DNA from 3 places in the Nocardiopsis sp. NPDC057823 genome. Region 1 is predicted to be linked to each of the others. Evidence: riboswitches for the same ligand, from Rfam matches in the RefSeq annotation. Region 1 holds a riboswitch; each other region holds the start of a gene.

The links. Region 1 has a riboswitch for thiamine pyrophosphate ahead of thiC (phosphomethylpyrimidine synthase ThiC). Riboswitches for the same ligand answer to the same signal wherever they lie in the genome.
Region 2: linked by a shared signal. The riboswitch ahead of thiO (glycine oxidase ThiO) and the one ahead of thiC (phosphomethylpyrimidine synthase ThiC) in region 1 are both predicted to bind thiamine pyrophosphate.
Region 3: linked by a shared signal. The riboswitch ahead of ACFVNO_RS09570 (ECF transporter S component) and the one ahead of thiC (phosphomethylpyrimidine synthase ThiC) in region 1 are both predicted to bind thiamine pyrophosphate.

What each region holds. Positions count from the first base shown of each region.
Region 1 is NZ_JBHVLR010000001.1:770,190-777,794, forward strand. Features, by position in the region: gene ACFVNO_RS03550 (alpha-(1->3)-arabinofuranosyltransferase) at 1-892, shown strand, start outside; gene ACFVNO_RS03555 (DUF3068 domain-containing protein) at 889-1,917, shown strand; gene ACFVNO_RS03560 (SOS response-associated peptidase) at 1,928-2,785, shown strand; TPP riboswitch at 2,913-3,024, shown strand; gene thiC (phosphomethylpyrimidine synthase ThiC) at 3,018-4,703, shown strand; gene ACFVNO_RS03570 (methyltransferase domain-containing protein) at 5,155-5,976, opposite strand; gene ACFVNO_RS03575 (sigma-70 family RNA polymerase sigma factor) at 6,332-6,997, shown strand; gene rsrA (mycothiol system anti-sigma-R factor) at 6,994-7,293, shown strand.
Region 2 is NZ_JBHVLR010000003.1:324-7,928, reverse strand. Features, by position in the region: gene ACFVNO_RS06540 (6-phosphofructokinase) at 1-837, opposite strand, end outside; gene ACFVNO_RS06535 (response regulator transcription factor) at 1,050-1,712, opposite strand; gene pknB (Stk1 family PASTA domain-containing Ser/Thr kinase) at 1,834-3,786, opposite strand; gene ACFVNO_RS06525 (thiazole synthase) at 4,307-5,065, opposite strand; gene thiS (sulfur carrier protein ThiS) at 5,080-5,295, opposite strand; gene thiO (glycine oxidase ThiO) at 5,301-6,491, opposite strand; TPP riboswitch at 6,525-6,634, opposite strand; gene ACFVNO_RS06510 (Rv2175c family DNA-binding protein) at 6,735-7,094, shown strand; gene thiE (thiamine phosphate synthase) at 7,171-7,605, shown strand, end outside.
Region 3 is NZ_JBHVLR010000004.1:182,868-190,472, reverse strand. Features, by position in the region: gene ACFVNO_RS09575 (transglycosylase domain-containing protein) at 1-1,414, shown strand, start outside; TPP riboswitch at 1,573-1,678, shown strand; gene ACFVNO_RS09570 (ECF transporter S component) at 1,785-2,396, shown strand; gene ACFVNO_RS09565 (ABC transporter ATP-binding protein) at 2,399-3,952, shown strand; gene ACFVNO_RS09560 (energy-coupling factor transporter transmembrane component T) at 3,939-4,727, shown strand; gene ACFVNO_RS09555 (enoyl-CoA hydratase-related protein) at 4,790-5,578, shown strand; gene ACFVNO_RS09550 (protein kinase) at 6,001-7,605, shown strand, end outside.

The sequences.
Region 1 (7,605 bases):
CTTCGACGTCGAGGCCGTGGACACCGACTCCTTCCTCGTCGTCAACGAGAACTACAACGAGGGCTGGCAGGCCCGCCTGGAGGGCGGGGAGGTGCTGGAGCCGGTCCGCCTGGAGGGGTGGAAGCAGGGCTGGCTGCTGCCGGCGGGCAGCGCGGGCACCGTGACCCTGACCTACACCCCCGACGCCGCCTACCACCGGGCCCTGATCGCGGGCGGCGTCCTGGCCGCCCTGCTGGTGGTCGCCGCCCTGTGGCCGCGCCGGCTGCTGCCGGGCGGCCGCGCCGGGGCCGCCGGGGCCCTGCGCGGAGCGCGCGCGCTGCCCGCGGCCGGGGCGGCCTGGCCGTCGCGGTGGTTCGTGCTCCCGCTGGGCCTGGCGTACGGGGTCTGGGTCGCCGGGGCGGTCGGCGCCGCCCTGGTCGGCGCCATCCTGCTGTGCATGTGGTGGCTGGGCCGCCGCGCGCCCGCCCGGCTCCGGCACGCCAAGCCGGGGAGCCCGTCCATGGGCGGGCGGCTCCTGCCCCGCCTGGCGGGGCCGTGGCCGGTGGCGGTGTCGCTGGGACTGGCGGGCCTGGCGATGGCGGTGGGCACCCACCTGGCGGTCCACATGCCGTTCCACGACATCACCGACGTGGTGGGCCAGCCCCTGCGCGGCTGGGTCGCCCAGTTGCTGTGCCTGCCCGCCCTGGCCCGCCTGGTCCTGGCCCTGGGGCAGCGCCCCGACCCGTCCCGGGCCGACGCCCACCCGCGCGGGACGGGCGGCGCCCGCGGCGCGTCCGGCCCGCCGGGCCCGGGCCGGTCCCCGGACCGGCCCCGGAGCCGGCCGTGGAACGGTGACGGCCCCGCCCCGGAGGCCGGCGGCCGGGAGAGCGACCACGAGGAGGCCCGCACATGAGCGCGGACGACACCGCGGGGCGGCGCACCCTGCCCCGGGGCACGGTCCCGGCGGCGGTCGGCGCCTTCCTGCTGACCCTGGCCGCGATGCTGCCGCTGTACGTGTACGACCGGGTGGCGGTGCTGCCCGCCCAGGGCCGGTTCGAGGTGACGATGGTCGCCGACGGCGCCGGGTACCTGGACACGTCCCGGTGGGCGTGGGTGGACGGGGTGCGGATCGTCCGCAACACGTCCGTCAGCGCCCAGGCCCACGGCCCGGACTGGTCGGCCTGGGAGATGTCGGTGGACACCGTCGCCGAGGGCGCCATGATCGACCACTGGAGCCGCCGGGCCATCGTCGACCGGGACACCGGCCGCGCCGTCAACTGCTGCGGCGAGCACGTGAACGGCGACCGGGCGGTCCGCCAGGCCGGGCTGGTGTTCTCCTGGCCCCCCGGGGTGGGGGAGGCCGACCACCCCTTCTACGACGCCGAGGTGCGGGCCGCGCCCGTCATGGAGTTCCAGGGGACCGACGAGGTCGCCGGGCTTACCGTGCGCCGCTACACCCAGGAGATCCCCGCGACCCAGGTGCCCGAGTCGGCCCGCGAGGTCCCCGCGTGGCTGTTCACCCCCGGAGCGGAGGGCACGGTCACCGCCGGCCGCTGGCTGGAGCTCACGCGCACCTACTGGGTGGAGCCGGTGTCCGGCACGGTCGTCAACGCCCACGAGGCGCGGCTGGAGACGCTGCGCCCGCAGAACGCCTCCGGCGAGGCGCACCTGCTCTACGCGGAGCTGGGCCTGCGGGAGAACCAGATCGCGGGCCGCGCCGAGCAGGCCCGGGTGCGCTCCCTGCTGCTGCGCTCCCTGGACTCGTGGGCGCCCTGGGCCCTGGGCCCGGCCGGCGGCCTGCTGCTGGTCGCCGGGGGTGCGGTCGCCCTGCGCGACCGCTCCCGGGACGCGGGCCGCGACGGCCGCGGGGGCGCGGAGGGGGCGGGAGCGCCCGCGGATTCGGATGTCACGGATGGGAAGCGGGTGCCGTCGGCGTAGGATCGGACGCATGTGCGGTCGTTATGCCCAGTCCAGGAACGTGCAGCAGCTCCGGCTCGACTTCGGCCTCCCGGAGGAGTCCCTGCCCGGCGAGGACGTGGACACCCGCGCCTGGCCGCCGCTGGAGGAGCTGGAGCCGGACTACAACATCTCGCCCGGCCGCCCGGTGTACGCCGTCCTCGGCCCGCCCCCGCAGGGCGGGGAGGAGGCCGCGCCCGGGCCGCGCTCCCTGCACACCCTGCGCTGGGGGCTGATCCCCTCCTGGGCCAAGGACCGCAACATCGGCTACCGGATGATCAACGCGCGCAGCGAGACCGTGGCCGACAAGCCCGCGTTCCGCACGGCGTTCCGGCGCCGCCGCTGCCTGCTGCCCGCCGACGCCTACTACGAGTGGCAGCTCGTCGGCAGGGACGGCACGGTCCAGGCCAGCACCTCGCCCGCCACCGACCCCGACCACAAGAAGCGCAAGGCCAAGGCGGACAAGAAGCCCTACTCCGTCCACTACCCCGGCGGCGGCGAGCCGCTGGCGATGGCCGGGATCTTCGAGCGCTGGCGCGACCCCGAGGCCCCCGAGGAGGACCCGGCGGGCTGGGTGTGGAGCTGCGCCGTCATCACCACCGAGGCCGCCCCCGCGCTCGCGCACATCCACGAGCGGATGCCCGTCATCGTGCCCCGGCAGGACTGGGCGGCGTGGCTGGACCCGGCCACCGGGCCCGACGAGCTGATGCACATCATGGCCGACACCCCGGCGGACCGGCTCGTCGCGGACGAGGTGTCCACCGACGTCAACACCATCAAGAACAACCGCCCCGACCTGCTCACGCCGCTGGCGGCCGGGTCGGGGCCGGAGCCGGACACCCTCTTCTGACCCCGGGGCCCGCCTCCGGGTCCCCCTGCACCCCTGGACGGGACCGGGGTGTCCCTGTGTACAGTGTCCGGGGCCGCCCGTGAACGCGGGCGCGCCCGGGTACGGCCCGACCGTGCCCCACAACGGGATAACGCAACGCGGGAGCTCGCGCCATGGCGGGCTGAGAGGGCGGCTCAACGGTGTCGCCGACCGCAGAACCTGTTCGGGTAATTCCGACGTAGGGAGGCATGCCATGACGGCTTCGCAGAGCCGTGACACCGGTCCCACCACCGGGGAGCACCGGGTGACCACCGGTCCCATCATGGGATCATCCAAGGTCTACCGGGACATCGAGACCCCCGAGGGCTTCACCCTCCGGATCCCCGGGCGCCGGGTGGGACTCACCGACGGCGGCCATTTCGACCTGTACGACACCTCCGGCCCCTACACCGACGACACCGCGCACATCGACGTCCGCGCCGGGCTGCCCGCCCTGCGCGGGGAGTGGATCCGCTCCCGCACCCCCGTCAACGGGGCCGACACCCAGCTCGCCCACGCCAAGGCCGGGACCATCACCCCCGAGATGAGGTTCGTGGCCGAACGCGAGGGCCTGGACCCCGAGTTCGTCCGTTCCGAGGTGGCGGTGGGCCGGGCGGTCATTCCCGCCAACCGCCGCCACCCCGAGTCCGAGCCGATGATCATCGGCAAGAACTTCCTGGTCAAGATCAACGCCAACATCGGCAACTCGGCCGTCACCTCCTCGGTGGAGGAGGAGGTCGAGAAGATGGTGTGGGCCACCCGCTGGGGCGCCGACACGATCATGGACCTGTCCACCGGCAAGCGCATCCACGAGACCCGCGAGCGCATCCTGCGCAACTCGCCCGTGCCGGTCGGCACCGTCCCCATCTACCAGGCGCTGGAGAAGGTCGACGGGGACCCGGCCCGGCTGTCCTGGGAGGTCTACCGCGACACGGTGATCGAGCAGTGCGAGCAGGGCGTGGACTACATGACCGTGCACGCGGGCGTCCTGCTGCGGTACGTGCCGCTCACCGCCCGCCGGGTCACCGGCATCGTCTCGCGCGGCGGCTCCATCATGGCCGCCTGGTGCCTGGCCCACCACCGGGAGAGCTTCCTGTACACCCACTTCGAGGAGCTGTGCGAGATCCTCCGGGAGTACGACGTCACGTTCTCGCTCGGCGACGGGCTGCGGCCCGGCTCCATCGCCGACGCCAACGACGAGGCCCAGTTCGCGGAGCTGCGCACGCTGGGCGAGCTCACCCACATCGCCCGCGCCCACGACGTGCAGGTGATGATCGAGGGCCCCGGGCACGTGCCCATGCACAGGATCGCGGAGAACGTGCGCCTGGAGGAGGAGCTGTGCGGCGAGGCGCCGTTCTACACCCTCGGCCCCCTGACCACCGACATCGCACCGGGCTACGACCACATCACCTCGGCGATCGGCGCCGCCCAGATCGGGTGGTACGGCACCGCGATGCTCTGCTACGTCACCCCCAAGGAGCACCTGGGGCTGCCGGACCGCGACGACGTCAAGACCGGCGTCATCACCTACAAGCTCGCCGCCCACGCCGCCGACCTGGCCAAGGGGCATCCGCGGGCGCAGGAGTGGGACGACGAGCTGTCCAGGGCGCGGTTCGAGTTCCGGTGGAAGGACCAGTTCCACCTGTCGCTGGACCCGGAGACGGCGACGGCGTACCACGACGAGACGCTGCCCGCCGAGCCGGCCAAGACCGCGCACTTCTGCTCCATGTGCGGGCCCAAGTTCTGCTCGATGAAGATCACGCAGGACGTGCGCCGCTACGCGGCGGAGAACGGGCTGGACACGGTCGAGGCCATCCAGCGGGGGATGGCCGACAAGTCCGCCGAGTTCGGGGAGCAGGGCGGGCGGGTGTACCTGCCCATCACCGAACGGTCCGGGTGACCCCGGGGCCCTGACGGCCCGGACGCGCACCGGGCGTCCCTGAACGGGCCGGCGGCGGTACCGCCGGCCCGTTTCCGGCCCAGCACGGCCGTGCCGTCGGCGGCCCTCGAGGGCCGGAGCCTTAGGTGCTGCGTCCAGGTCCTCGCCGATCACCGGCCCCGGCGGACGGCCCACGCCGCGCTTTCCCGTGGACGCCTCCGCCGGGCCTCTTCCCTTGGGCGCCTCCTCCGGGCCCCCGGAACCCCCATGGCACAGGGGGTGTTCGGAGGGCGGGCGCCAGGGCGTGTTCGGCGGATCGTTCCGGGTCGCGGCCGTGGGGCCGCCTCTCACCGCGCCGCCCGCGCTCGGACGGGCCGACCTGCGCCGGCCGTCTTGCGAGAGAACGCCCCGCGGCCGCTCCCGGCATTCGGCGCGAGCGCCGGAACGCTCGAGGGCATCCGCCGAACACGATCTAGAGGGGCTTGCGGGCCGCGGCGACGAGGTGGACGCCGACGTAGTCGTCGGACTCGGTGGCGCGCAGCTCCATCTCGACCAGCCGGTTCATCGAACGCGGGTCGCGGGCGAGCATCATCTCCACCGTGGACGCCGACAGCACCGTGCGGGGCTTGATCCACTCCAGTTCCAGGCCCGCCTCGGTGAGGGTGTCGGTGAGCTGCTCGGCGGTGAAGCAGCGGGTGATGGACCCGTCGGGCCAGGGCACCAGCAGGACGTCGGCGCTGGGCGCGTGGCTCAGCTCGGGCCAGCAGTCCTGCTCGGCGAGCAGGGCCATGCCCAGCACCACCGAGTCGACGCACAGCAGGACCCGGCCGCCGGGCCGCAGCACCCGGGCGATCTCGGCCACCGACTCCTCGGTGGCCAGCTGCCGGGACAGCACCCGGTTGTCGGCGATCACCCCGTCGAAGCTCTCGGCGGCCAGGAAGCGCGGGAACGCCGCGTCCCCCACGATCTGGCGCAGCCGCCCGCGGCGGGCCGGGCGGGGCACCGCGGCGCGTCCGTTGACCAGGCGCAGCGGCCTGCGCACCGCCGAGTCCGCGGAGGGCAGCAGGGCGACCACGTCGTGTCCCGCGGCGACGGCGCGCGGAGTCCCCTGGTAGTCCGGGCTGGACAGGTCCAGCAGCCGGGAGGGGACCTCCGGGAGCCAGCGGGCGATCTGCGCCTCGGCGACGGCCCAGTAGAACCGCCAGTAGTCGGAGAGCCGGTCGGGGGTGGCGAACTGGGCCGCCGGTGACCGGGGGCGGTCGGAGGCCGGAGTCGAGGACGGTCGCACGTGCACTCCTCTCCCATCCTTCAAAGGGTCTTACCCGCACTCTGCCATGCCTCACCTCCCCGGACGCGTCCGATCGGCGAAGTTCCGCGAGGAGGGGACCTTCGGCCCGTGTCCGGACCGGAATCAGCGGGCGGCGGCCGTTGTTGTGACCGAACACCGCGACCGGGGAGGGCCCCGGTCCCACCGCCACCAGGGATTTTCCGAGGAGGACCGCCAGACCATGCCGATCGCCGGTGCGTGCCTCGAACGCGAGGAGGCGTTGTCCACGCCACGTGGTGCCGATGCGCGGCCCCGTGCCGGGGAACCGTATCTTGGAGGTACGGATTTCCCAGCCGGGACCAGTGCGAGGAGGCCGACGGGCTTGGATCAGGGCCAGGAGACAGCCGAGGAGCGGGAAGAGCGCTTCGAGAGGGATGTGCTTCCCTTTCTCGACCAGCTCTACTCCGCGGCGCTGCGCATGACCCGCAACCCCGCCGACGCGGAGGATCTCGTACAGGAGACCTTCGCCAAGGCGTTCGGTTCGTTCCACCAGTTCAAGGAGGGGACGAATCTCAAGGCGTGGCTGTACCGCATCCTCACCAACACCTTCATCAACTCCTACCGCAAGAAGCAGCGCGAGCCGAAGCAGGCCGGCACCGAGGACGTCGAGGACTGGCAGCTGGCGCAGGCCGCCTCGCACACGGCGGCGGGCCTGAAGTCCGCCGAGGCCGAGGCCCTGGAGCACCTCCCCGACAGCGACGTCAAGCGGGCGCTGCAGGAGCTGCCCGAGGACTTCCGGATCGCGGTCTACCTCGCCGACGTCGAGGGCTTCGCCTACAAGGAGGTGGCCGAGATCATGGGGACGCCGATCGGAACGGTCATGTCCAGGCTGCACCGGGGGCGCCGCCAGCTCCGGTCCCTCCTGGAGGAGTACGCGGTCGACCGCGGCTTCCTCCCCGCGGTGCGCGCCACGGCCGGCGCCGCCGCCTCTGGATCGTCCGCGGGCGGGCGGGGTCAGGACGGGTCGGATCGAGGAGATCGGCGATGAGCGGCCAGGGTCGTCACGGGGACACCCCGTGCAGCGAGGTGCTCGACAAGCTCTACACGTACATCGACGGGGAGCTGGAAGAGAACAACTGCGAGCAGATCAGGCGGCACCTGGACGGGTGCGAGCCCTGCCTGGAGGAGTACGGGCTCGACGAGGCGGTGAAGAAGCTCGTCGCCAAGCACTGCGGGTGCGACCCGGTCCCGCTGGACCTGCGGGACAAGGTCCTGGGCCGGCTCGCCCGGGCCCGGGACGAGCAGGCGGCCCGCGAGGCGGCGGGGCCCGGAACGTTCGCCTGAGCCGCGCACGGACGCGGTTCCCGCACGGACCCGGTTCTTTTTTCGGAAGTCCGGAACACCCCTGGGCGGAAGCTGGAATGCCAGCTTCCGCCTTTTTGGTGTCTTGCGGGTTTTCTGGGATCTTGTCATATGATGCGGCCTTGATGGGGTTTTGCGCTATTTCTTGGGAATGGGTGTTCGGATTCCCCTATGGTGTGGGGGTTTTTGGTCATCGGACTTTCCGGGTGACGCCTTCGTCCTCTCCTGCGACACGCCCGACCCCCTTCGGCCGACCCGGCCTGTGATCGACTCGGAATGATTTTTCCTGCGAGT
Region 2 (7,605 bases), on a different contig from region 1:
GGTGGGGGTGCCGCCGCGCTGCACGTGGCCCAGGACCACCGAGCGGGCCTCCTTGCCGGTGCGCCGCTCGATCTCGTCGGCGAGGGTCTGGCCGATGCCGCCCAGGCGCACGTGGCCGAAGGAGTCCTTCTCGCCGGTGGCCAGCTCCATCTGGCCCTCCTTGGGGTGCGCGCCCTCGGCGACCACGATGATCGGCGCGTACTGGGTGCGGAAGCGGCTCTCGACGTGTGCGACGACCTCGTCGATGTCGAAGGGGCGCTCGGGGATGAGGATGACGTTGGCGCCCGCGGCCATGCCCGAGTGCAGGGCGATCCAGCCGGCGTGGCGGCCCATGACCTCCACGACCAGGGCGCGGTGGTGCGACTCGGCCGTGGTGTGCAGGCGGTCGATCGCCTCCATGGCGATGTTGACGGCCGTGTCGAACCCGAAGGTGTAGTCCGTGGCGTTGAGGTCGTTGTCGATGGTCTTGGGCACGCCCACCACGTTGACGCCGCGGTCGTGGAGCTGGCGGGCCACGCCCAGGGTGTCCTCGCCGCCGATGGCGACCAGGGCGTCGACGCCCAGGCCGGCCATGTTGTCCTTGACGCGCTCGACGCCGCCCTCGATCTTCATGAGGTTGGTGCGGGAGGAGCCCAGGATGGTGCCGCCGCGCGGGAGGATGCCGCGCACCGCCTCGACGTCCAGGGGCATGGTGTCGCCCTCCAGGGGGCCGCGCCAGCCGTCCCGGAAACCGACGAACTCGTAGCCGTAGTCCTTGATGCCCTTGCGGACCACGGCCCGGATGACCGCGTTCAGACCAGGGCAGTCGCCGCCACCGGTCAGCACCCCGACGCGCATACGAATCTCCTCGACGTTGTGGGTTCCACGGCGCTTGGCGCCATATGGTCTAGACCATAGTGGTACGGGCGATCCCAGGCCAACCCGGGCCGGTGAACACCGTCCGAACTCCGCCGCGGTCCGCCCGGAACGGGCCCCCTGTACCGCTTTGCGCCGTCCGGAGGGCCCCGTCGCGCGGTCCTTTCGGGGCCCGTCCCCCGACCCGCGCCGGGTCAGTCGTCGAGGCCGCGGTCGATGGCGTAGCGCACCAGCTCGACCCGGTTGTGCAGGTGCAGTTTGGTGAGGGTGTTCTGCACGTGGTTCTGCACCGTGCGGTGGGCGATCGACAGCCGCTCCGCGATCTGCTTGTAGGCCAGCCCCTTGGCGACCAGGCGCAGCACCTCGGTCTCGCGCGGGGTCAGCGCCGGGGCGCCGTCGTCGGCGTCGCGCTCGCGCGAGGACGAGAGCCTGCGGTACTCGCCCAGCACCAGCCCGGCCAGGCCCGCGGTGTAGACGGCCTCGCCCCGGTGCACCCGCCGTACCGCGTCCAGGAGCTCGTCGCGGCCCGCCGACTTGACCAGGTAGCCGGTGGCCCCGGCCTTCACGGCGGCCAGCACGTCGTCCCCGGCCCCGCTCGCCGACAGCACCAGCACCCGGGGAGGCTCGGCCAGGGCCGTCAGGCCCGCCGTCAGCTCGACCCCCGTCATGTCCGGCAGGTGCAGGTCGACGATGGCCAGGGTGGGCCGGGCCGCGGGGGCGATCCGCAGCGCCTTCGCGCCGTCGCCCGCCGTGCCGACCACGGTCAGCCCGGCCTCGTCGAGGTCGCGCGCGACCGCGTCGCGCCACATGGGGTGGTCGTCCACGACCAGGACCCGGATGTCCTCACTGCTCTCCATGGCGGTGACCCTATCCCGCCCCGGTCCGTGACGCCCCCCGCGCGTCCGCACCCGGCCGGGCCCCGGACGCGGGAGGGGCGGCGCTCCGGCGCGCCGCCCCTCACACCTCACCCGTACCGGGTCAGTCGTCGTCCTCGCCCTCGAACGCGAAGGGGGTCGCGGTGAGCGTGATCTCGGTGCCCTCGGGCGCCCTGCCGGTGTGCGACTGCTCCGCGACGATCCGGCCGCCCAGGATGCGCTCCACCTTCACCTTGAACCCGGCCTCCTCCAGCTCCTCCTTGGCGTCGCGGACGTTCATGCCCACGACGTTGGGGATGTCCACCCCCGGCGGACCGGTGGAGACGGTCAGCTCGACCACGCTGCCCGCGCTCAGGGTGGCGCCGGTGTCGGGGTTCTGGCTGATCACCAGGCCCTCGTCGACGCTGTCGCTCTCGACCTCGACGATGTTCACCGTCAGGCCCAGTTCCGTCAGCGTCCGCTCGGCGTCCTCGACCTTCTGCCCGGCCACCGGCGGGACGTCGATGCCGCGGCTCACCTCGAAGGTGACGGTCGACTCCCGGTCGGCGACCTGCCCGGGCTCCGGGTCGGTGGAGATGACCTGGCCCGGCGGGACGTCCTCGGCGTCGACGACGTTCTGCTCCAGGTTCTCCGGGGCGAACCCCAGCTCCTCCATCTCCTTGAGCGCGTTGGAGATGTCCTCGCCCGTGAAGTCCGGCATCTCGACCTCGCGCGGCCCCTTGGACAGGCTGATGGTCACCTCGTCGCCGGGGGAGAGCCGCTCGCCGGCCTCGGGGTCCACCGTGCCGACGGTTCCCGCCGCCTCGTCGCTGTAGACGGCCTCGTCGGCCACCAGGCACTTCAGCCCCGCGTCGCGCACCGCGGCGCAGGCGGCCTCCTGCTCGGCGCCGACGACCTCGGGCACCTCCTCGAACCGCCCGACCAGGAACCACCACCCGGCGACGAACACGATCAGGGCCAGGGCCGCGGCGCCCGCGCCCAGCAGCACCCCGCGGCGCCGGCCCGGGGGGCCGTCCCCGGGGTAGTCGTCCGCGTAGTCGTCGTCATCGCGGTAGGGGGCGCCCGGGCCCATCTCCACGACCATGGTGGCGTTCTCGGTCCCGGGCCCGGCCCCGCCCGCGATGAGCTGCGGGGCGGTGACGGCCGCCGTCGCGGCGGCCGCCGGGGCGACCGGGGGCAGCGGGCCGCCCGTCTCCGGGGTCTGCGGCAGCCGGTGCAGCACCTCCAGCACCTTGGCCAGGAACTGCCCGGCGTTGCCCGGCCGGTAGCGGGGGTCGCGCTCGGTGGCCTTGGTGACCAGGGCGTCCACCTCCGGCGGCAGGCCCGGCAGGAAGTGCGAGGGACGCGGGACGTCCTCGTTGACGTGCTGGTAGGCGATCGCGATGGGCGTCTCGCCGGTGTGCGGCTGGCTGCCGGTGAGCAGCTCGTAGAGCATGATCCCGGCCGCGTACACGTCGGTGCGCGCGTCGGCGGTGCCCCGCTCGATCTGCTCCGGCGCCAGGTAGGCGGCGGTGCCCATGAGCGTCCCGGTGCGGGTCAGGCCCTGGGTGGACTGCTCCACCGCGCGCGCCAGGCCGAAGTCGGCGACCTTGATCCGGCCGTCCTCGGTGATGAGCACGTTCTCGGGCTTGATGTCGCGGTGCACCATGCCGGCCTGGTGGGCGGCGCCCAGCGCGGCCAGCACCGGCGCCATCACCTGGAGCGCGTCGCGGGCGGACAGCCGCCCGCGCTCCTTGAGCAGGGCGCGCAGGGTGCGCCCCGGCACGTACTCCATCGCCAGGAACACGTGCCCCCGGTCCTCGCCCTGGTCGAAGACCTGGACGACGTTGGGGTGGGAGAGCTTGGCGACGGAGTGCGCCTCGTTGATGAAGCGCTGGACGAAGGTGGGGTCCTGGGCCAGCGAAGGGTGCATGACCTTCAACGCCAGCCGGCGGTCCAGCCTCAGGTCGTGGGCGACGTAGACGGTCGCCATCCCGCCTCCGGCGATCCTGGACTCCACGAAGTAGCGTTGGTCCAGAGTGGCGCCCACGAGCGGGTCGGAAGTCGTCATGTCCACGGCGGAGTAGTGTCCTTGCTGCGGGGAGCGCGGGCTGTCGCGGTCGGTGGCGCGTACCCGACACCGGGTGTCGAACCGACACGATAGCGGAAGCCCGTCCCGGGTCTGCCCCGCGGTTCACGGCCGCGCCGCCCCTGCTCCACGGGGGGTGGGGCGTGCGGTCCTGGGTCGTCCTGGGGTGCGCCGGGCCCCGCTTCCGGGCGGTGCGCACCCCTCTTCACGGTAGGGGATGGGGGCAACGCCGCGGTGCCGCCGCACCGGTGGCCTTCCCGATGGCCCCCGGTCAGTGCTCTGACCAGCGATGACGCCGTGTGCGGCCGGGTCGGTGCGGTGCGCTCCGGCCTGAGCCGGACCGCCGGTCGGTGACCGCGTCCCCCGTGTATCTTCGTCGCTCGCCGAGCGCATTCGGTTCCGGATCGCTCGCATGATCACGGAAGGGACCCGGTCCCCACGTGTTCGAGGTCTCTTCCGGCGGGCCCCGCCTCGCCGGAGGCGGGGCCCGCGCGCATCGGGGTTCCGCTCAGTCGGCGGCCGGGGAGGAGGCGCGGGCGTGCCGCCGCACGGGGATGCGCCCCGCCAGCCGGGCGGCGCGCCCGGCGCGGACCGCGTCGCGCATCGCCCGGGCCATGAGCACCGGGTCCTCGGCGCGGGTCACCGCGCTGGCCAGCAGCACCGCGTCGCAGCCCAGCTCCATGGCCAGGGCGGCGTCGCTGGCGGTGCCGATCCCGGCGTCCACGATCACGGGGACCCCGGCCTGCTCCACGATCAGCTCCAGGTTGTGCGGGTTGCGGATGCCCAGCCCCGAGCCGATCGGCGCGGCCAGCGGCATCACCGCCGCGCAGCCGACCTGCTCCAGCCGGCGGGCCAGCACCGGGTCGTCGTTGGTGTAGGGCAGCACGGTGAACCCCTCGTCCACCAGCCGCTCGGCGGCCTCCAGCAGCTCCACCGGGTCGGGCAGCAGCGTGTGCTCGTCCGCCACGACCTCCAGCTTCACCCAGTCGGTGTCCAGCGCCTCCCGGCCCAGCCGGGCGGTGCGCACCGCGTCGGCCGCGGTGAAGCACCCGGCGGTGTTGGGCAGCGGGCGGATCCCGTTGCGCTCCAGCACGTCCCAGACCGAGCCGCGGGCGCCCGGGGTGACCCGGCGCATGGCCACGGTGGTCAGCTCGGTGCCGGAGGTGGTCAGGGCCTCCTCCAGGACCTCCAGCGAGGGCGCGCCGCCCGTGCCGGTGATGAGCCGGGACCCGAAGGAGACCCCGGCGATGACCAGGGGGTCGTCGATGTGCTCGGTCACGGTCAGCCCCCCTGGACGGCGGTGAGGACGTCGACGCGGTCGCCCGCGCCCAGCCGGGTACCGGCCCAGGCGGCGCGGCGCACCACCTCGTCGTTGACGGCGACGGCGATGCCGCCGGGGATGGCGCCGCCGTCGGCGGCGGTCAGGTCGCGCACGATCTCCTCGACCGTGGTGGTGTCGGCGGCCTCGCGGCGGTCGCCGTTGACGATCAGCTCCACAACTCTCACTTCCACGTCGTCTCGCCTGCGCGGTCGGCGGCGAACCGCTCCGCGTACTCGGGCAGGGTCCCGGTGGTCAGGGCACGGGCCATGACCTCGCCGGTGACCGGGGTCAGCAGCACCCCGTGCCGGAAGTGCCCCCCGGCCAGGTGCAGGCCGGGGACCCGGGTGGGGCCCAGCAGGGGTTCGTTGTCCGGGGAGCCGGGGCGCAGGCCCACACAGGTCTCGGTGACCTCCAGTTCGGTCACGCCGGGGACCAGCTCGCGGGCGTCCCGGAGCACCTGCCACAGCCCGCCCGCCGTCAGGGAGGTGTCGTAGCCCAGCTCCTCCTGGGTGGCGCCGATGACGATCTCGCCGTCGGCGCGCGGCACCAGGTAGACGGGGAAGCCCCGGACCAGGCCGCGCACCGTCCGCTCCACGAGGGGAGGCTCCCCGGCGGGCACCCGCGTGCGCAGCAGCTGCCCCTTGACCGGGCGCAGCGGCGGCACGACGGGCTCGGGCAGGTCGATCCGGTCGCTCCAGCACCCGGCGGCGACCACCACCTGGTCGGCGGGCAGCTCCCGGCCGTCGTCCAGGACCGCGCCCAGCCGGGCGCCCCCGGCGCCGGGCGAGCGCACGGCCGTGACACGCCCGCGGACCTCCGCGGCCCCGGCGCGCTCCCCGGCCACCGCCAGGGCGCGCAGCAGCAGGCGCGGGTCCACCGAGTGGTCCCGGGGGGCGAGCACGCCGCCGCGCACCGCGGGGGCCAGCATCGGCTCCAGCCGCCGGCACTCCCGGCCGCTCAGGCGCTCGGTCTCCACCCCCAGGCGCTTCTGGAGGTCGTGCAGGCGGTCCAGGACCGCCATGTCGTCGGCGTCGAAGCCGACCAGCAGTGTTCCGGTGGTGCGGTAGCCGACGCCGAGCCCGCTCGCGGCCTCCAGTTCGGCGACGAAGTCCGGGTACAGGGAGGCCGACCGGATGCCGAACTCCATGAGGGGCTCCTCGCCGAACACCGCCTCGGTGGCCGGCGTGAGCATGCCCGCCGCGACGGTGGACGCGGCCCGGGCCCCGGCCGGGTCGGTGACGGGGTCGGGTTCGACCAGGGTGACCCGGTGCCCGGCCTGTGCCGCCCGCCAGGCGGTCACGCGGCCGGCCAGGCCGCCGCCGACCACGACGACGCCGTGGCCGCCCTCCGGCCCTCCAGAGGTAGGACGAATCGTGTCGGGGCGCCGTTCGGTCTCAGGGGTGCGCACGGTGCTGCCTCCGCTCCCTTCGCCGGCATGATCCGGATCAGGTTCGTGCGGTCGGGGGCGGCAGCCCCCCTCTCAGCCGGGTCCACCCGGCTCCCGCGGGACGTCTGTGTTCGCCCCACATACTACGGCCCCCCGATCCGGGGGCCGGAGCCGGTGTCCGCGGCGTGCGTGGTGTCCGCGGGACCGGGCCTGTGGCAGATTGGTGGGGTGACATCTAGCGATACCAATCTCGACACCCTGGTCGGCGAGTGGCTGACCCTCAAGGAGGCGGCCGCGCCTCTGGGCGTGAGCCCGAACCGCATCAAGACGCTCATCCGCGAGAACCGGCTCATGGGCGTGGTCCGCGGCGGCGAACTCTCGATCCCGGCCGCCTTCGTCGACGGTGACGACCTCGTGAAGGGGCTGCCCGGCACGCTGGTCCTGCTCAGCGACGCGGGCTACTCCACGGAGGAGGCGCTGCGCTGGCTCTTCACGCCGGACGACACGCTGCCCGGGACCCCGATCCAGGCGATGCGCGAGAACCGGGGCACCGAGGTGCGCCGCCGCGCCCAGAGCCTGGCCTTCTGACGCCCCTGCCGGGGTGGGCGCGCCCGCGTCGCCCGCCCCCTTGGGCCCGCCGGGGCCAGGGCCTAGGCTGGTGGGCGTGAGGACCAGCCACGGAACCAGCCTGCGCAAGCGCCTGGACGCATCCCTTCTGTACCTGTGCACCGACGCCCGCCGCGAGCGCGGCGATCTCGCCGAGTTCGCCGACGCCGCGCTGTCCGGGGGAGTGGACATCGTCCAGCTCCGGGACAAGGGCCTGGAGGCGCGCGAGGAGCTCGCGGCCCTGGAGGTGCTGCGGGAGGCGTGCGAACGCCACGGCGCCCTGCTCGCGGTCAACGACCGCGCCGACATCGCCCGCGCGGTGCGCGCCGACGTGCTCCACCTGGGGCAGCGCGACCTGCCGGTGCCCATGGCCCGCGACGTCATCGGGGCCGACCCGCTGATCGGGCGCTCCAACAACGACATCGACACCGCCCGTGCCTGTGCCGAGGAGCCGGGCAGCGACTACTTCTGCGTGGGCCCGGTCTGGGCCACG
Region 3 (7,605 bases), on a different contig from region 1:
CCCCTCCTACTACGACCCGTTGGCCAACCCCGAGGCCGCCGCCGAACGGCGCGACCTGGTGCTCGACCGCATGGTCGCCACCGGCCACCTGTCCGAAGGGGAGGCCGACCGGTACCGCGGGGCCGACCTGCGGCTGGACCCCACGCCGCGCGGCGGCAGCTGCTACCACAGCGAGCAGCCGTTCTTCTGCGACTACGTGATGCGCTGGCTCCAGGACTCCGAGGAGCTGGCCGAGGACCCCGCGGAGCGCGAGTTCCTGCTCGGGCGCGGCGGCATCACCGTGCGCACCACCCTGGACTCGGGGATGCAGGCGGCCGCGCAGGAGGCCATCGACTCCCGGGTGCCCCCGGGGGACACCACCAAGTTCGCCGCGCAGGTGCTGGTGGAGCCCGGGACCGGCAAGGTCCGGGCGATGGCCCAGAACATGCGGTACGGGTTCGACGAGGAGGAGGTCGGGACGACCTCCATCAACCTGGCCGTCGACCACGAGGACGGCGGCTCGCACGGGTACCAGGCGGGGTCCACGTTCAAGGCGTTCACCCTGGCCGCGGCGCTCGACAAGGGGCTGAAGTACGGGACCAGCTTCGACTCGCCCAAGAGCGTCTCCGTGAGCGGGATGGCCAACTGCGAGGGCGGGACGATGTCCACGTGGAAGGTGAACAACGCGGGTGAGAGCGACGCGGGCTCGCACAACATGATCAGCGGGACCAAGGGGTCGGTGAACACCTACTTCGCCCAGCTCCAGAGGCGGGTGGGGCTGTGCGAGACCGCCGAGATGGCCGAGCGGACCGGCATCCACCGCGCCGACGGCGAGCCGCTGGGCGTGTGGAGCTCCTTCACCCTGGGCGACCAGGAGGTCTCCCCGCTCACCGTCGCCAACGCCTACGCCACCTTCGCGGCGCGGGGCGAGTACTGCGAGCCGCGCCCGGTGTCCTCCGTGACCATCGGCCGCGAGGGCGACGAGGACTTCCGCGAGATCCGGATGCGCTCGCACTGCGAGGAGGGGGCGGTGCCGACCCACGTGGCCGACGGCGTCAACCACCTGCTCCAGCAGACCTTCAAGGGCGGCACCGCGAACGGCCTGGGCATCGGCCGCCCGGCCGCGGGCAAGACCGGCACCACCGACAGCGCGGCCTACGCCTGGTTCGCCGGGTACACGCCCAACCTGGCCTCGGCCGTGGTGGTCGGCGACATCCGGGGCGGGGAGCAGAACCCGCTCCAGGGGGTGTGGATCGGCGGCCGGTACTACGGGATCGTCTACGGCGGCACGCTGCCGGGGCCGATCTGGCAGGCCACGATGAACCGCGCCGCGGCCGACCTGCCCGCGGAGTCCTTCGCCCCGTCGCCGCCCCGCTTCGGCGACCCGTCGGCGGCCCCGCCCAAGAAGGAGGAGGAGGGCGACGAGGACGCCTGACCGCAAGGCGCGGAGGGGCCCGGGGAGGGCCCTCCGGAGCAGTCCCCGGGGAGGGGACGGGGGCCGGTCCCGGTTCGGGGCCGGCCCCCGCGGCGTCCCGGGAGGTGAGACGGCACGGCACAGGACTGGCCTTCTCCGGCATATGGCGCATAATGGGGGCGAACCGACAGGGGAGCGCGTGAGCGCTGAGAGTGCGGAAAGTCCGCAGACCCTTACACACCTGATCCGGGTAATGCCGGCGAAGGAAGTCGTGGGAACCGCCACCGATGGCGCGTCTCGCGCGCCGGAGGTCCGCTTCCGGCGCCGCAGTGCCCCGGTGCCGCTCTTGGCCGTATCCGCCCCTCGTCACACCGACGAAGGGACACATCGAATGGGCACCGACACCACCCCCGGTGGCACCTGGGCCGACATCAGGTCGCGGGCACGCGGCTGGCGCACCGTCGACATCGTCGTCGCCGCCGTGCTGGGCGTCGCCGTCGGCGTCGTGTTCTGGCTCTGGAACATCGTCTGGTCCATCACCACCCCGCTGTTCGCGGCGTTCCCGCCCGGGCAGGCGGCCGTCTACGGCATGTGGCTGATCTCCGGCGTCCTGGGCGGGCTCATCATCCGCAGGCCCGGCGCCGCCCTGCTGACCTCGATCGCCGCCGCCTCGGTGTCGGCGGTCCTGGGCACCCAGTGGGGGGTCATGGTCCTCCTCGACGGCACCCTCCAGGGCATCCTGCCCGAGCTGGTCTTCCTGGCCTTCGGCTACCGCCGCTGGGGCATGGGCGTCGCCGTCCTGGCCGCCGCCGTCGCCGGGATCTCCCCGGCGATCCGCGACAACATCGCCTACAACGTCACCTGGCCGCTGCACTACCAGGTGATCTACGGGGTCATCGTGGTGATCAGCGCCGCGGTCATCGCCGGGGTCGGCGCGCGCCTGCTCACCACCGCCCTGGCCCGCTCCGGCGCGCTGGCCCCCTTCGCCTCGGCCAAGGGCTGACCGTGGCCGACCGAGGACGCCCGGGCGCCCGCGTCGAGCTCTCCGGCTGGGGATGGCGGCACGCGGGCCGGGACGCGTACACCCTGCGGGGCGTCGACCTGGCCGTCGGGCCCGGTGAACGGGTGCTGCTGCTCGGCGCCTCCGGCACCGGCAAGTCCACCCTGCTGCACGCCCTGGCCGGGCTCACCGGCGACGACGGCGCCATCGGCGGAGAGGAGGAGGGCCTGCTCCTGGTGGACGGGGAGCGGGCCCGCCGCGGCCGGGCCGGGGTCGGGCTGGTCGCCCAGGACCCCGAGTCGCAGATCGTCATGGCCCGGGCCGGGGACGACGTCGCCTTCGGCCCGGAGAACCTGGGCGTGCCGCCGGAGGAGATCCGCGAGCGGGTGGGCGAGGCGCTGGAGGCCGTCGGGTTCCCCTACGGTCCGCGCCACCCCACCGGTGCGCTGTCGGGCGGCGAGAAGCAGCGCCTGGTCATCGCCGGGGCGATGGCGATGCGCCCGCGCCTGCTGCTGCTCGACGAGCCCACCGCCAACCTCGACCCGGACGGGGCCGCCCTCGTGCGCGGGGTGCTCGCCCGCCTGCTGGAGCGGACCTCGGCGACGATGGTGCTGGTGGAGCACCGGGTCGCCGAGGTCGTGGACCTGGTGGACCGGGTGGTCGTGCTGGAGGCCGGGGGCGGCGTGGCCGCCGACGGCCCGCCGCGCGAGGTGTTCGCCGCCCACGGCGCGGCGCTGGCCGCGCAGGGCGTGTGGGTGCCCGGGCACGAGCCCGACCCCTCCCCGGGAGCCGCCCCCGGCGGCCCGGTGCTGCTGCGGGCCGCCGGGGTGGACGCCCGCACCCCGCCCGGGCTGGGCGTGCGCGTCCCGCCCCGGCGCACGGTCCTGGAGGACGTGGACGTCGCGGTGCGGGCCGGGACCGCCACCGCGCTGACCGGGCCCAACGGCGCCGGCAAGTCCACGCTGCTCACCCTGCTGGCCGGGCTGTCCCGCCCCCACCGCGGCGCCGTCCTGCCGCACGGCCCGCTGGCCGACGCCGACCGGCGGCCGCTGGCACGCTGGCCGGCGCGCAGGCTGGCCCGGCACGTGGGCACCGTGTTCCAGCACGCCGAGGACCAGTTCGTCACCGGCACCGTCCGGGACGAGCTGAGGTTCGCCCCGCTGCGCGCCGGGAGGGGCGAGGCGGAGACCGAGGCGTGGGTCGGCGAGCTGCTGGAGCGCCTGCGGCTGACCGCGCTGGCCGACGTGCACCCGTACACGCTTTCCGGGGGAGAGAAACGGCGGCTTTCGGTCGCCACCGCGCTGAGTTCCGGCCCTTCGCACGCCCCCGACGTGCTGGTCCTGGACGAGCCCACCTTCGGCCAGGACACCCGGACCTGGACCGAGCTGGTGGAACTGCTCGGCGGACTGCGGGCCGAGGGCCGCGCCGTCGTCATGGCCACCCACGACGAGCTGCTGCTGCGCCGCCTGGCCGACGTGCGGATCCGGGTCGCCGGCGGCCGGGCCGAGGAGACGGGCCGCGCCGACGCGGCGGAGGGGGGCACCCGTGGCCGACCGTGAGACCAACGCGCCGGTCGCGGACGCGCTGACCTTCGACGCGCCCGGGGACGGCGGCGCCCGCACCTGGCTGACCCGGTTCAACCCCGCGGCCAAGCTGCTGGCCGCGCTGGTCCTGGGCCTGGGCCTGGTCCCGGCGGTGGACGCCGTCACCGGCGGCGTGGTGCTGCTGGGCGTGCTGGCCCTGGTGCCGTTCAGCGGCCTGGACCGGCGCACCCTGCTGGTCCTGGGCGGGCCGTTCGTCCTCATGGGCCTGTCCAGCGGCCTGGTCAATTACCTGTACGGCGAGGAGGGCCTGGAGGGGGCGGTGGGGGCGGCGGTGCGCCTGCTGGCCATCGCCCTGCCCGGGCTGCTCGCCGCCGCCGGGAGCGACCCCACCGACATGGCCGACGGCCTGGTGCAGAGGCTGAGGGTGCCCGAGCGCCCGGCCATGGGCGTGCTGGCCGCGCTGCGGCTGGTCCCGCTGCTGGCCGACCAGTGGCGCACCATCACCCTGGCCCGGCGGGCCCGCGGGCTGGAGGCGGGCCGCAACCCGGTGCGGATGGTCGCGCTGTTCTTCGGGCGGATGTTCGCGTTGCTGGTGCGGGCCATCCGCACCGGGACGCTCATGGCCACCGCCATGGACGCCCGCGCGTTCGGCACCGGACGGCGCAGCCACGCCCGGCACAGCCGCTGGCGCACCGCCGACACGCTGCTGCCGGTCGGGGCGTTGCTGCTGCTGGCGGCGGCCTACACGCTGTCCGCCAGGCTGGGCACCCTGGTACTGCTGTTCTCGTGACCCGGGTGATAGGAATCCCTGGGACCCAGACACTGACGTCGACAAGCGAAGAGGTGGAGCACGTGGCCGAGTTCGTGCGCGTGGAGACCGACCCCGAGCACCCGGCGGTCGCCGTGATCCGGCTGGACCGCCCCAAGGTGAACGCGCTCAACGCGGTACTGACCGCCGAGATCGCCGAGGCCGCCGCGCAGGTCGCCGCCGACCCGGCGGCCCGAGCGGTCGTGGTCTACGGCGGCGAGCGGTTCTTCGTGGCGGGGGCCGACATCAAGGAGATGGCCGAGCGCACCCACGCGCAGATGCTGGAGTACGCCCGCGACCTCCAGAAGGCGCTGACCGCCGTGGCGCGCATCCCCAAGCCCGTGGTCGCGGCCGTCACCGGCTACGCCCTGGGCGGCGGCCTGGAGCTGGCGCTGGCCGCCGACTTCCGGGTGGTGGGGAGCAAGGCCAAGCTGGGCGTCCCCGAGATCCAGCTCGGCGTGATCCCCGGCGCCGGCGGCACCCAGCGGCTGCCCCGGCTCATCGGCCCGGCCCGCGCCAAGGAGATGATCTTCAGCGGCCGCCACGTGGACGCCGCCGAGGCGAAGGAGATCGGCCTGGCGGACGCCGTCGTCGCCGACGAGGACGTCTACGCCGAGGCGGTGGCCTTCGTCGCCCGCTTCGCCGACGGCCCCGCGGTGGCGCTGGCCGCCGCCAAGGAGGCCGTGGACCGCGGCCTGGAGACCGACCTGGACACCGGGCTGGAGATGGAGCGCCTGCACTTCGCCGGGCTGTTCGCCACCGAGGACCAGAAGACCGGCATGCGCAGCTTCATCGAGCAGGGGCCCGGCAAGGCGGTCTTCAACGGCCGCTGACCCGCCGGGGCCGTCCCGCGGCCGGTAGCCGCGGCACCGGTCGCGGGACGCGGGGTGAGAAGGGGCACGGCGGTGCCCGGCACGGGCCGCCGGTCCGCGGGGGCCGGTACGGAGGACGGGGCGGGTGGGACGGGCACACACGGACCGAAACACCCTTCCCGGAGACCGAAACCGGCCAGTTCGGACAGGTGGAGGGGAACCGCACGCCCGGATTTTCCGTCATACTCGGTGGTGGTCGTCCGACGAGGGACCGACCGCCGGAGCCCCCAGACTTCCCGGCGGCGCCGAACAGACCACAACGGCCCCGTCGGGGCCCGTACAAGCCAATGGTGACCCATTCCCCCGGCCGATAAGCTGGACGTGGCGGTTATGCGGTCTTTTGAGGGGATGAGTACTCGATGGCAATGTCGGCAGGTTTCCCCATGGGTGAGGAGCTGCCGGAGCGCATCGGCCACTACGTGATCCGCCGCCGCATCGGATCGGGCGGCATGGGCGTGGTGTACCAGGCCGAAGATCCCCGGACCCAGCAGTTCGTCGCGGTGAAGGTCCTCAAGCCCGAGGTCGCCGGAGACCGCATCGCCCGCGCCCGGCTCGCCCGCGAGGTCGAGACGATGCGCCGGGTGCAGAGCCCCAACGTCGCCGAGGTCATCGACGCCAACATCGACGCCGAGCTGCCCTGGGTGGTCACCGAGTACATCCCCGGTCCCACCCTGGACGCCACCGTCACCGACCACGGGCCGCTGCGCGGGCGCGCGCTCACCCGCTTCATCACCGGCCTGGCCCGGGCGATCAAGGACATCCACGCGGTCGACGTCATCCACCGCGACCTCAAGCCCGGCAACGTCATCATCTCCAACGGCGAGCCGATCGTCATCGACTTCGGCATCGCGCACGCCGTCGACGGCGCCAAGCTCACCCAGACCGGCACCTTCGTCGGCACGCCCAGCTACCTCTCCCCGGAAGTCATCGAGGGCACCGCGCTGGGGCCGGCCACCGACATCCACGCCTGGGGCGGCACCGTCGCCTTCGCCTCCACCGGCCGCCCGCCCTACGGCGCGGGCGCCTTCGAGGTGATCTTCTTCCGCATCCTCAACGGCGAGATCGACATGGACGGGATGCACGAGGCGCTGCGGCCGCTGGTCACGCGCGCCGTCTCCCGCGACATGCGGCGCCGTCCCACCGCCGCCGAGCTGGTGGAGGAGGCCGGGCGGCTCAACCTCGACCTGCCCTGGACCGAGGACCCCGGGGCCAAGTCCGCGGGGCTGACGGGCGGGCACACCGTCTACCACTCGCCGGTGCCCGGGAGCGATACCGGCGGCACGGCCGCCGCGGACCCGGGCGGCTCCGGGGCGGGCGCGGGCGGCGCCGCGGGCGCGGCCCTGGGCGGTGCGGCGCTGGGCGGTGCGGCCGGGTACCTGGCCAGCCGGATGACGCAGGGCGGGGGCGAGGGCTGGACCAGCGGTCCCAACCCCGCCGCCAGCGCCTGGTCCGCTCCGGGCGACCAGCGCCGGGAGGCGCGCTCGGAGTCGGGCGGCCTGCCCGGCGACGAGGCCACCGACGACCTCTCGGGCGGCCGCGGCCGCGGCTGGGAGGACGAGGCCACGGACGACCTGTCCGGCGGCTGGGGCGCCGGTGAGGAGGCCACCGACGACCTGGGCGGGGCCGGCACCGAGCGCATCGGCCCCGGCCGCTTCGACGACCCGGGCGACCGGGGCACGGAGCGGATCGCCCCCGCGGGGGCGGACGACCTGGACGACCCGCAGGGCACCATGCGGATCGACCCGCTCGCCGACGACGCGGGCACGCAGCGCTTCACCCCGGTGTCCGCCGGCGACGACCAGGGCACCGTGCGGATCGACCCGGCGGACGGTGGTTCCAACGACCCGCAGGGCACCATGATGCTCGACCCGGTCGACGGCGGCTCCAACGACCCGCAGGGCACCATGATGCTCGACCCGCGCGAGACGGCGCGGGGCAAGCGCTCCTCCCTCGACTACGAGGAGCCGTACGAGCAGCAGTACGAGTCG